Regions from separate parts of the Clostridium sp. 19966 genome, predicted to be linked through region 1. Evidence: a T-box and tRNA genes for the amino acid it is inferred to sense, from the RefSeq annotation. Region 1 holds a T-box; the other holds one or more tRNA genes.

Evidence for each region. A T-box is a leader RNA that pairs with one kind of tRNA and senses whether it is charged. The one in region 1 lies ahead of gltX (glutamate--tRNA ligase), so its partner is inferred to be a tRNA-Glu.
Region 2: it encodes a tRNA-Glu, which carries the amino acid that the T-box ahead of gltX (glutamate--tRNA ligase) is inferred to sense. The anticodon was not compared.

Annotation. Positions count from the first base shown of each region.
Region 1 is NZ_JACTOJ010000032.1:33,030-37,459, reverse strand. Features, by position in the region: gene nifJ (pyruvate:ferredoxin (flavodoxin) oxidoreductase) at 1-15, shown strand, start outside; gene IAI10_RS21760 (DUF3787 domain-containing protein) at 89-256, opposite strand; gene gltX (glutamate--tRNA ligase) at 308-1,978, opposite strand; T-box leader at 2,020-2,275, opposite strand; gene IAI10_RS21750 (HD domain-containing phosphohydrolase) at 2,338-4,152, opposite strand.
Region 2 is NZ_JACTOJ010000021.1:53,995-58,424, forward strand. Features, by position in the region: gene IAI10_RS18635 (acyl-ACP thioesterase domain-containing protein) at 1-676, shown strand, start outside; gene IAI10_RS18640 (NAD(P)/FAD-dependent oxidoreductase) at 976-2,244, opposite strand; tRNA gene IAI10_RS18645 (tRNA-Glu) at 2,531-2,605, shown strand; tRNA gene IAI10_RS18650 (tRNA-Val) at 2,611-2,686, shown strand; tRNA gene IAI10_RS18655 (tRNA-Asp) at 2,695-2,771, shown strand; tRNA gene IAI10_RS18660 (tRNA-Glu) at 2,835-2,909, shown strand; tRNA gene IAI10_RS18665 (tRNA-Val) at 2,915-2,990, shown strand; tRNA gene IAI10_RS18670 (tRNA-Asp) at 3,000-3,076, shown strand; tRNA gene IAI10_RS18675 (tRNA-Thr) at 3,080-3,151, shown strand; gene IAI10_RS18680 (hypothetical protein) at 3,335-4,430, shown strand, end outside.

The DNA of each region.
Region 1 (4,430 bases):
GAACTGCAGTATTAAAACAAAACCTAAAAAATAAGCAGATTAAAAGGTACTATCATTAAAAATAGTACCTTTTATAAATTATATAATATTATTTTTCATTAGTATCCACATATTCCTTAGCATTTATCACGTCCACTTCGCTAGGAATACTCACCTGAGAAACAGGTTTTAATTTATCTTCATTTGCCCAAGCAGCTGTATCATGCTTTTCGATAGGTATCTTAATAAATGCATCCTTCACTTTATCATTTCCCATAGTTACTCCTCCTCTCTTTTAAATAGTATCTGCATTTTTAAAAATCAAATACTAAATGCCACCTAAAAAATCAGCTGCTTCCGTTAATCTTTTTTCAAATCTGCTTTTTCCTATAAGCTTAATACTTTCATACAAGTCTGGAGTGATGCTACTTTTTGTTAAAGCAATCCTTATAACCATAGCTACATCACCTACATGACCTTTATATTTATCCTTATTTTTCTTAAAATCTTTAACTTTAGAGGCATATCCTAAGCTTTCACCAAATTTCTTCAAATTATTAAACCACTTTTCTTGGTCATCATTATCATCATAAAATTCTTTATACTTTGTTAAAATTTCTTTAATTGCTTTTTTATCCATGAATTCTGGGAATTGAAACATTTTATTATAAGAATCATATAATTCATCAAAGAAAAAATATAAATCTTTTTTCACATCTGTCCACTTACTTATATCTTTTCTTGGTTTTTCAGATTCTCTTTCTATATTAAATACCTTAATTCCATAATCTTTATCGGACTTAAATAGGTTAGCCATTTCCTCATCATAGACTTCTGCCCACTTTATATAAGAATTATATACTTCTACAGCTGTCATATCAGCCACCATTTCTTTGCTTATGTCCATAAGCTTATTTAAATCAAATAAAGCTCCCGAAGCACTCATCTTTTCTATATCTACAAAGAATTCTGTATAGGCCTTTTTCTTATTTTCTCTTCTCCAATCTTCAAAATTTGAATTTGCTATATGCAGAAGATATTCTATAACAGCTTTAGGCAGATATCCTTGTTCATCATAGTAATTAAAAGAAAGCTCTGGATCTTTTCGCTTACTGAGTTTCCTTTTAGATGTTCCATCCATTTTCATTAATGTAGAAGTATGAGCATACTCCACTCTTTTGAAGCCAAGCATATCAAAAAGTTGAATATGAATAGGTGTAGAAGAAAGCCACTCCTCACCCCTTACCACCAATGTGGTTCTCATTAGGTGATCATCTACTGCATGAGCAAAATGATAGGTTGGAAGTCCATCGGATTTTAATATTACAATATCCTGAATATTTTCAGGCATACTAATTTCTCCTTTTATCCTATCTCTAAAGGTAATCCTTTTATCAGGAGTCCCCTGTGATTTTAATCTAATTACATATTCCTTTCCAGAGGCTAAGTTTTCCTCTATTTCTTTCAATTTTATACTTCTATGCTTAGCAAATTTCCCGTAGTACCCTGTATTCACCTTTATGCTCTCTTGAAACTTTCTAAGATTATTCAAATCTTCATTAGAACAAAAGCATGGATATGCTAATCCCTTTTCTATAAGAGCTTTAACATAACATTTGTAGATATCAATTCTATCACTTTGCGTATATGGACCATAAGCTCCCTTTTCATTTTTTTCATCAATGCTTCCTTCATCAAAAAAAATATTATAAGTCTTAAGCCCTTTTACGACGTCCTCTATACTCCCTTTCACTTCTCGTTTTTTATCAGTATCTTCTATTCTTAAATAAAAGATGCCGCCAGTCTGATGAGCCAATCTTTCATCAATTAAAGAACCAAATATGCTTCCTAAGTGTAAAAATCCTGTAGGGCTTGGAGCAAATCTAGTAATCATAGCTCCATCCTTTAATTGTCTTTCAGGATATATTTTTTCATAATATTCAGTAGTAGTTTTTATATCAGGCAGAAGTAAATCTGCAATTAATTTATAATTATCCATATTATCCATCCTTTCGTTATAAATAAAAAAGCCCTTCATCCTAATAGGACGAAAGACTATCTTCCGCGGTACCACCTAAATTGACAATAGTTCCACTTAATAATTAGCTGAAATTTTTTGGCCACAAAAACTTCAATTAACTTCTCCAATAACGTGAAGAACTCCGTAGAATCTACTCAATGTTTTTCAATTCCATGCTCCAAGGCTTCTTTCAAAGAATTCAAATGCCGAATTTCCACCATCATCGGCTCTCTTTAACTATTTACTTCTCCTACTCTTCCTCTTCACTGCATTTATATTAATGCATTAATTTTTCTCATGTTACATCTTTTCAAACATATTGTCAATACTATTTTTTGTTAGCAAATTGATTTATATAACACTTTTTCTATAAAGATATCCAAGAGCGTTGCATCAAATTGAGTTCCTGCATTTCTTTTTAATTCTTCTATAGCTACTTCTTCAGGTAATGCATCTCTGTAGCTTCTTTCGCTAACCATGGCATCATAAGCATCAGCTATTGAAATAATCCGCGCTTGAAGAGGTATTTCTTCGCTTTTTAAAGCTCTAGGATATCCTTTTCCATCCCATCTTTCGTGATGTGCCAGCACATACTGAGCTATTTCCTGCATATCACTTACAGTGCTAAGAATTCTATATCCTATCTCTGGATGCTGCTTTATTTCATTCCATTCATTTTCCGTTAATTTTCCGTTTTTATTTAGTATATTTTCTTCTATAGCTATCTTGCCTATATCATGTAAAAGTCCTACAGTTTTTAATTCTCTTACTCTATCCTCTGGAAATTGCAAAGCTCTTCCCATAGCTTCGCATAGATTTGAGACTCTATGTGAGTGCTGCTCTTCTCTCTTATTTTTTTCATGAAGAGTACTTATTATAGTATTTATAGTTTTCCCTCGCATGCTTGGTCTTTGAAATAATTTTATTTTGTACATATTGTCCTCTGATTTTTTCAGTATATCTGAAATTCTTTCAGTAGGCTCTTTCTTTGTAGCATATCCAAAGGAAACGGATATATCAATAGAATTAATTTTTTCTGTCAATTCTAGGCTTTCTATATACTTAACAATATTCTCAGCTCTATCACAATCTGTTTTGGGAAGCAAAATTATAAATTCATCACCGGACAATCTAGCAAGCACATCTCCTTCTATACATGCTTTTTTTAATAACTCAGCTACTTTTATTAGCAATTTATCTCCAAATACATGTCCAAAAGAATCATTTATAAGCTTCAGCCCATTAACATCAGCCATTATAATAGTTAGAGGCAGATTTTCTTCCTTATCAAGCTCTCGTAATTTTTCTTCGAAAAATCTCCTATTATGCAATCCTGTCAATTGATCATGATAACTTAGGTATTTTAAATTATTTTCACTTGCTATTAAAGCCAATTCATTGCGTCTCTCAACTGTCATATTCCTAGATATAGCCAGAACCTCTTTATCATTGCTTTTTACCATTCTTACTTCAAAGTAATGTTCTTTTCCGGAAATATCTAATTTATATTGAAATGTTTGTAATTTTCCATTTTCAATAACTAAAGCTAATTTCTCCATTGCATTCTTTGCTACATCTTCTGGCATTAATTCCGAAATACTTTTCCCAATAAATTTAATTTTAGGCACTAATAATAAGCCTTCATCTCCAGAAGTGCAATCCAAAAAGTACCCTTTATCATCGATAACAAATAATAAATCTGGAATAGCATTTACAATAGCTTTATTCTTCTCCTCGCTAGCTGCCAGTTTTCTCTCACTCTCAGCAATTTGTTCATATTGAATTCTTAACTCTTCTTCCGAAGCAGTGAGCTGCTGAACATAAGCTTGAAGTTCTTCATTAGCCGCGGCTAATTCTTCATTACTTTTATTTAGTTTAGTTTCTGCTGCATCCACCTTTTTTATAAGCCGTTTTATTAACATATAGATTATCAAGGTTGTTATAAATACGTATAACCATCCTTTGTAGGTACTTATAAGTAATAGCATGCCGTTATCAATTGAAATTTTACTTGCTTCCAAATCAGTAATGTAAATCCATAGTAGTCCAATAATAAGATAGGTTAGACATATTTTTACTGCCTCATACTCTAGCTTACTTTTTCTTTGAGACCTAAAAATTATCATGAATTTTTTCAACTTATCTCCGAACATGATTACTCCCCCCATCCAACTAATTAATTCATTTAACAATGATGTTTATAAATATATCGACCTATTTTCCCAAAAACTTCACTGTTTAGACTAAATTTTTCGTCGTATGCTAAATAATTACTTTTAATTACTATTTACTATTAATAATATAACATTTTGAACATTGTTACAATATTATCCTTCATGATTTTTAACATTGCTTCTTAAATACAATTTTATTTGACAGTATTCTATGATATAATAAGCACTATTGGTATAATTAGGCATCATTCTTATCT
Region 2 (4,430 bases), on a different contig from region 1:
TTTAAAAACTATGATGGAATATTTTAGTGACACATCTACATATCAAAGCGAAAAGCTTGGAGTAGGTATAGATTACTTAAAGAAAAACAATCTTGGCTGGATACTGTATAAATGGGATATAAAGATTAAGGAGTACCCTTTGTATGGTGAAACAGTAAAGGTGAGCACTGAAGCTTATGGTATAAATAAGTTTTATGCTTACAGAAAATTTAAAATTGAAAATCAGAGCGGTGAAGTTATAGTAGAGGCTGATTCCATATGGCTTTTGTTGGATATCGAGAGAAGGCGTCCAGTAAGAGTAAATGAGGAAATGTTTAAGGCCTATGGTGTAGAAGGAAATGGAGTTAAAACTATAGATATAGAAAACATAGCTGAAATCACTGAGGTTGATGGAGAAAAGTTTTTTAATGTAAGATACAGCGATATAGACACTAACAGGCACGTTAATAATGTTAAATACGTAGAATGGGCCCTAGAGGTTGTTCCTACTGATGTTATGATAAACCGCAAGCTTAATAGAATAAAAATTACTTACAACAAAGAAACCACTTATGGGGAGACTGTTAAAGCTAAAATTCAAAAAGTGGAATCTGAAGAGAATGGTATAAAATATTTACATGCCATAGAAGATTCAGAAGGTAAAGAGCTTACAAGAATAGAAACAGTTTGGGAATAAAATTAAATAGGGGGCTGTCGCAAAAAGATTATTTATTTTATTCAATTAAGAAGTAAGATGTAAAAATTAATAGTTATTGAGGGAATCGTCTCTTTATGAGTCGATTTCTTTAAATTATAAGTTTATAAAAAATTCAGCAAGACTGAATTTTACCTTCACTTTTAATTTTTACTTTTTAATTATTAATTTGTTCTTATCTATTTCCCTTTAAAATAACTTTATATTCATTGCGCAATAGCCCCTTGCTATTTATTTTTCGACCAAAGCCTTTATAAGCATTTTTTTAAAACATGGACTTATTATTCAGCACAGCTTTTAGCTGCCACATACCCTGAGCTCCATGCCCACTGAAGATTGAAGCCTCCGCAGTCCCCATCCACATCAATAATTTCTCCAGCAAAATACAAGCCTTTTACAATTTTAGACTCTAGAGTAATTGAATTGATTTCTTCAGTGCTTATACCGCCAGAGGTAACTTGAGCATTAGAAAAAGAGTTAGTATCCGTAACTTCAAATTCCCAAGAGATAAGCAGTTTTATTAGAGCTTTTTTCTCTTTCCAGTTCATATCCTGCAAAGGCTTATGTATATCTGAAATACCTGCTTCTTTTAATAGTATAGGAATTATTTTTTTATTTATAATGCCAATAAAAGAATTATGTATGCTTCTATAGCCAAATAAGGCTTTTCTGTTTTCAATAAAATCATCTAAGGTCTCCTCAGAATAATCTGGAAGCATATTTATTTTTAAGGTGATTTTTTTGTGTAAATTGCAAGAAGCTATTCTGCTAAGCTGCAATATGGGAGGACCTGATATACCATAGTCCGTGAATAATATCTCTCCAAATTCTTTCTTTTTGCTTTCATTATCCACAAATATTTCCGCAAAACCATCAAATTTTATTCCAGATAGTGCTTTTAAGTTCTTATAATTTAGCTTTAACTGAACCAATGCTGGGTGAGTATTGATGATAGAATGACCTAATTTTTTAGCTAAATTGTATCCGCTTCCATCTGATCCAGTAACTGAAGCTGATTTTCCGCCTGTGCACATAATAAGCTTACTGCACTTAAATATTTCTTCGGAACCATTGCTTTTAGTGTTTATGGTAAAGCCATTTTTGGAAGTAGTTATATTATCTACTTTGTGATTAAAGTAAATAGGTATTTCAAGCTCTTCTACGGACATTCTTAAAATATCTAAAACTGAAGAAGCTTGAAGAGACATAGGATACATTTTACCATTTTCCAAGGTGGTTAATTGAAGACCAAGACTGTTAAAAAAATCTACAGTATCTTTTACCTTAAAAGAATTCAAAACTGGTACAAAAAAATCTTTTATGCTGGAGTGGTATGGAAGATATATATCTGCTCCAGATAAATATTGCTGTATATAACCATCTATAGTTGAATTCGTAATATTGCATCTACCATTTCCGGTAGTTAATAGTTTTTTTCCTATTCGGTCATTGCCTTCTATTATAGCTGCGTTTATTCCGTAATTTTTAGCACATATAGCAGCTATGATTCCAGAGGCGCCTCCTCCGATTATTATAATATCATGTTTCAAATTCATCATCCTTCATAGTTTAATTAGATATTGATTATAAACCTTGCGCTACCGCATGAATAATATAATTTTAGCACATATTAATTAGGGTTACATAAATATATCAATATTATTTTAAAACATGGACTATTAGTATGCTTCTAATGAAGGGTTTTAATGACTGATAATACAGAAAATTTAAAAATTAAATTATAAGCAAAAAAAATAAAAAAATGTGTTGACACTAATATAGTTTTCTTGTATTATAGTCTATGTCGGGTCGCGAGATGATAAGAAACGACAATATGGCTCCTTGGTCAAGCGGTTAAGACACCACCCTTTCACGGTGGTAACAGGGGTTCAATTCCCCTAGGAGTCACCAAAAGTGGGCGCATAGCTCAGCTGGGAGAGCATCTGCCTTACAAGCAGAGGGTCACAGGTTCGAGCCCTGTTGTGCCCACCACTTTTAATGGCCCAGTGGCTCAGTTGGTTAGAGTGCCGGCCTGTCACGCCGGAGGTCGAGGGTTCGAGTCCCTTCTGGGTCGCCATTATTCAGACTCAAAGTAGATGAGGGTTTGAATTCCGGATACTTTGTTTATATATTCTTGCATGGCTCCTTGGTCAAGCGGTCAAGACACCACCCTTTCACGGTGGTAACAGGGGTTCGATTCCCCTAGGAGTCACCAAAAGTGGGCGCATAGCTCAGCTGGGAGAGCATCTGCCTTACAAGCAGAGGGTCACAGGTTCGAGCCCTGTTGTGCCCACCACTTTTATATGGCCCAGTGGCTCAGTTGGTTAGAGTGCCGGCCTGTCACGCCGGAGGTCGAGGGTTCGAGTCCCTTCTGGGTCGCCATATGCTGGCATGGCTCAACGGTAGAGCAGCTGACTTGTAATCAGCAGGTTGTAGGTTCGATTCCTATTGCCAGCTTAAACTAAAGGCTTCGATTATTTATCGAAGCCTTTTTCGTTATATAAAAATTAGGCTATGTTTTAAGAGAATATTGATAAAGAATAATTTATTTATTCCTATGTTGTTGAAATTGGTTAAAAATAATATAATGTAATTAATACACTTCGAAGTCAAATAAAAAGAAGTGGAGGTGAATTATTAATGATTTGTGGTAACTGTAATAAGGAGTTTGAGTACACAGAAGGCTTAAAATTTTGTCCATATTGCGGCTGCAAGATAAACATAGACTTTGTTCCAAGAGAGGGAGCAGCAGATGATTTTAATTCTGAAGAAAATGAACCTCCTAAGGAAGCAAAGCTTGGAAATACTTTAGATATGCCTAAAATAACAGATGAGCAAATAAAGCAAGAAGCAAGAAGAAAAAAGGCTGAGCAAAGAGCTATTAAGCGTCAGCAGTATATTAGTAAAGCTAAAACCATTGTGAAAGATCAAAGATTTTTATTAACGGTAGCTACCATAGCGGTGGTTATTGTAATAGCAATAATAGGGGATAAGTTCTTTTTAAATCAGTCCGTAAATGAATCTAACATAACCTCGGATCTTTTGGGGAAAGTTATAACACTGCCTAAAGGGACGAAGTTTGAGGTAAAAAAAGATTACATAAAAAGCATATCAATCACTGAAAACAAAAAAGATAAGGATACCCAAAAAATACTTGCCAATTTCATTTTGGCAGACAGCAGCATAAAGGTTACGGGAAGTCTGCAGGCTAATTATAAAGAAGTATCTAAAAATTCATGGAAGCTTAATGGAAACCTAAATATAAATAATGGAATTAAGGTTGAACCATTGACAGGAGTAAATGAAGATTCGTTTATTCAGCTTTTAAAAGGAGCTAACATAACTATAGGCAGTGAAACCATAGCCATAAGTGATAAGAATGTTAAAAAAATAAACATATCCGATAAAAAAACCGATTTTCCAAATGACAGTGAAGAAATAGTAGCAGATGTTACTCTAGATAGCGGTATAGCTTCCGCAGAAGGAAAATTAAAGTGCAAACTCACTTTTGATGAACAAAATTGGCAGATATCAAGTGTAGATAGACAAAGTCAAGAGGATTTTAAGCTGACACCCTCTCAGAGTCTTTCAAAGGATAAGCTGGCACAGCTTATAAATAAAAACATGAATGAAAATGTAAGCTATGATGGAATATTTGGAGGAAAAGCTTTTAATGTAAATGACAAATTTACAAAGGATATGAATATAACGGATTTCAAATATGCAGATGATAATG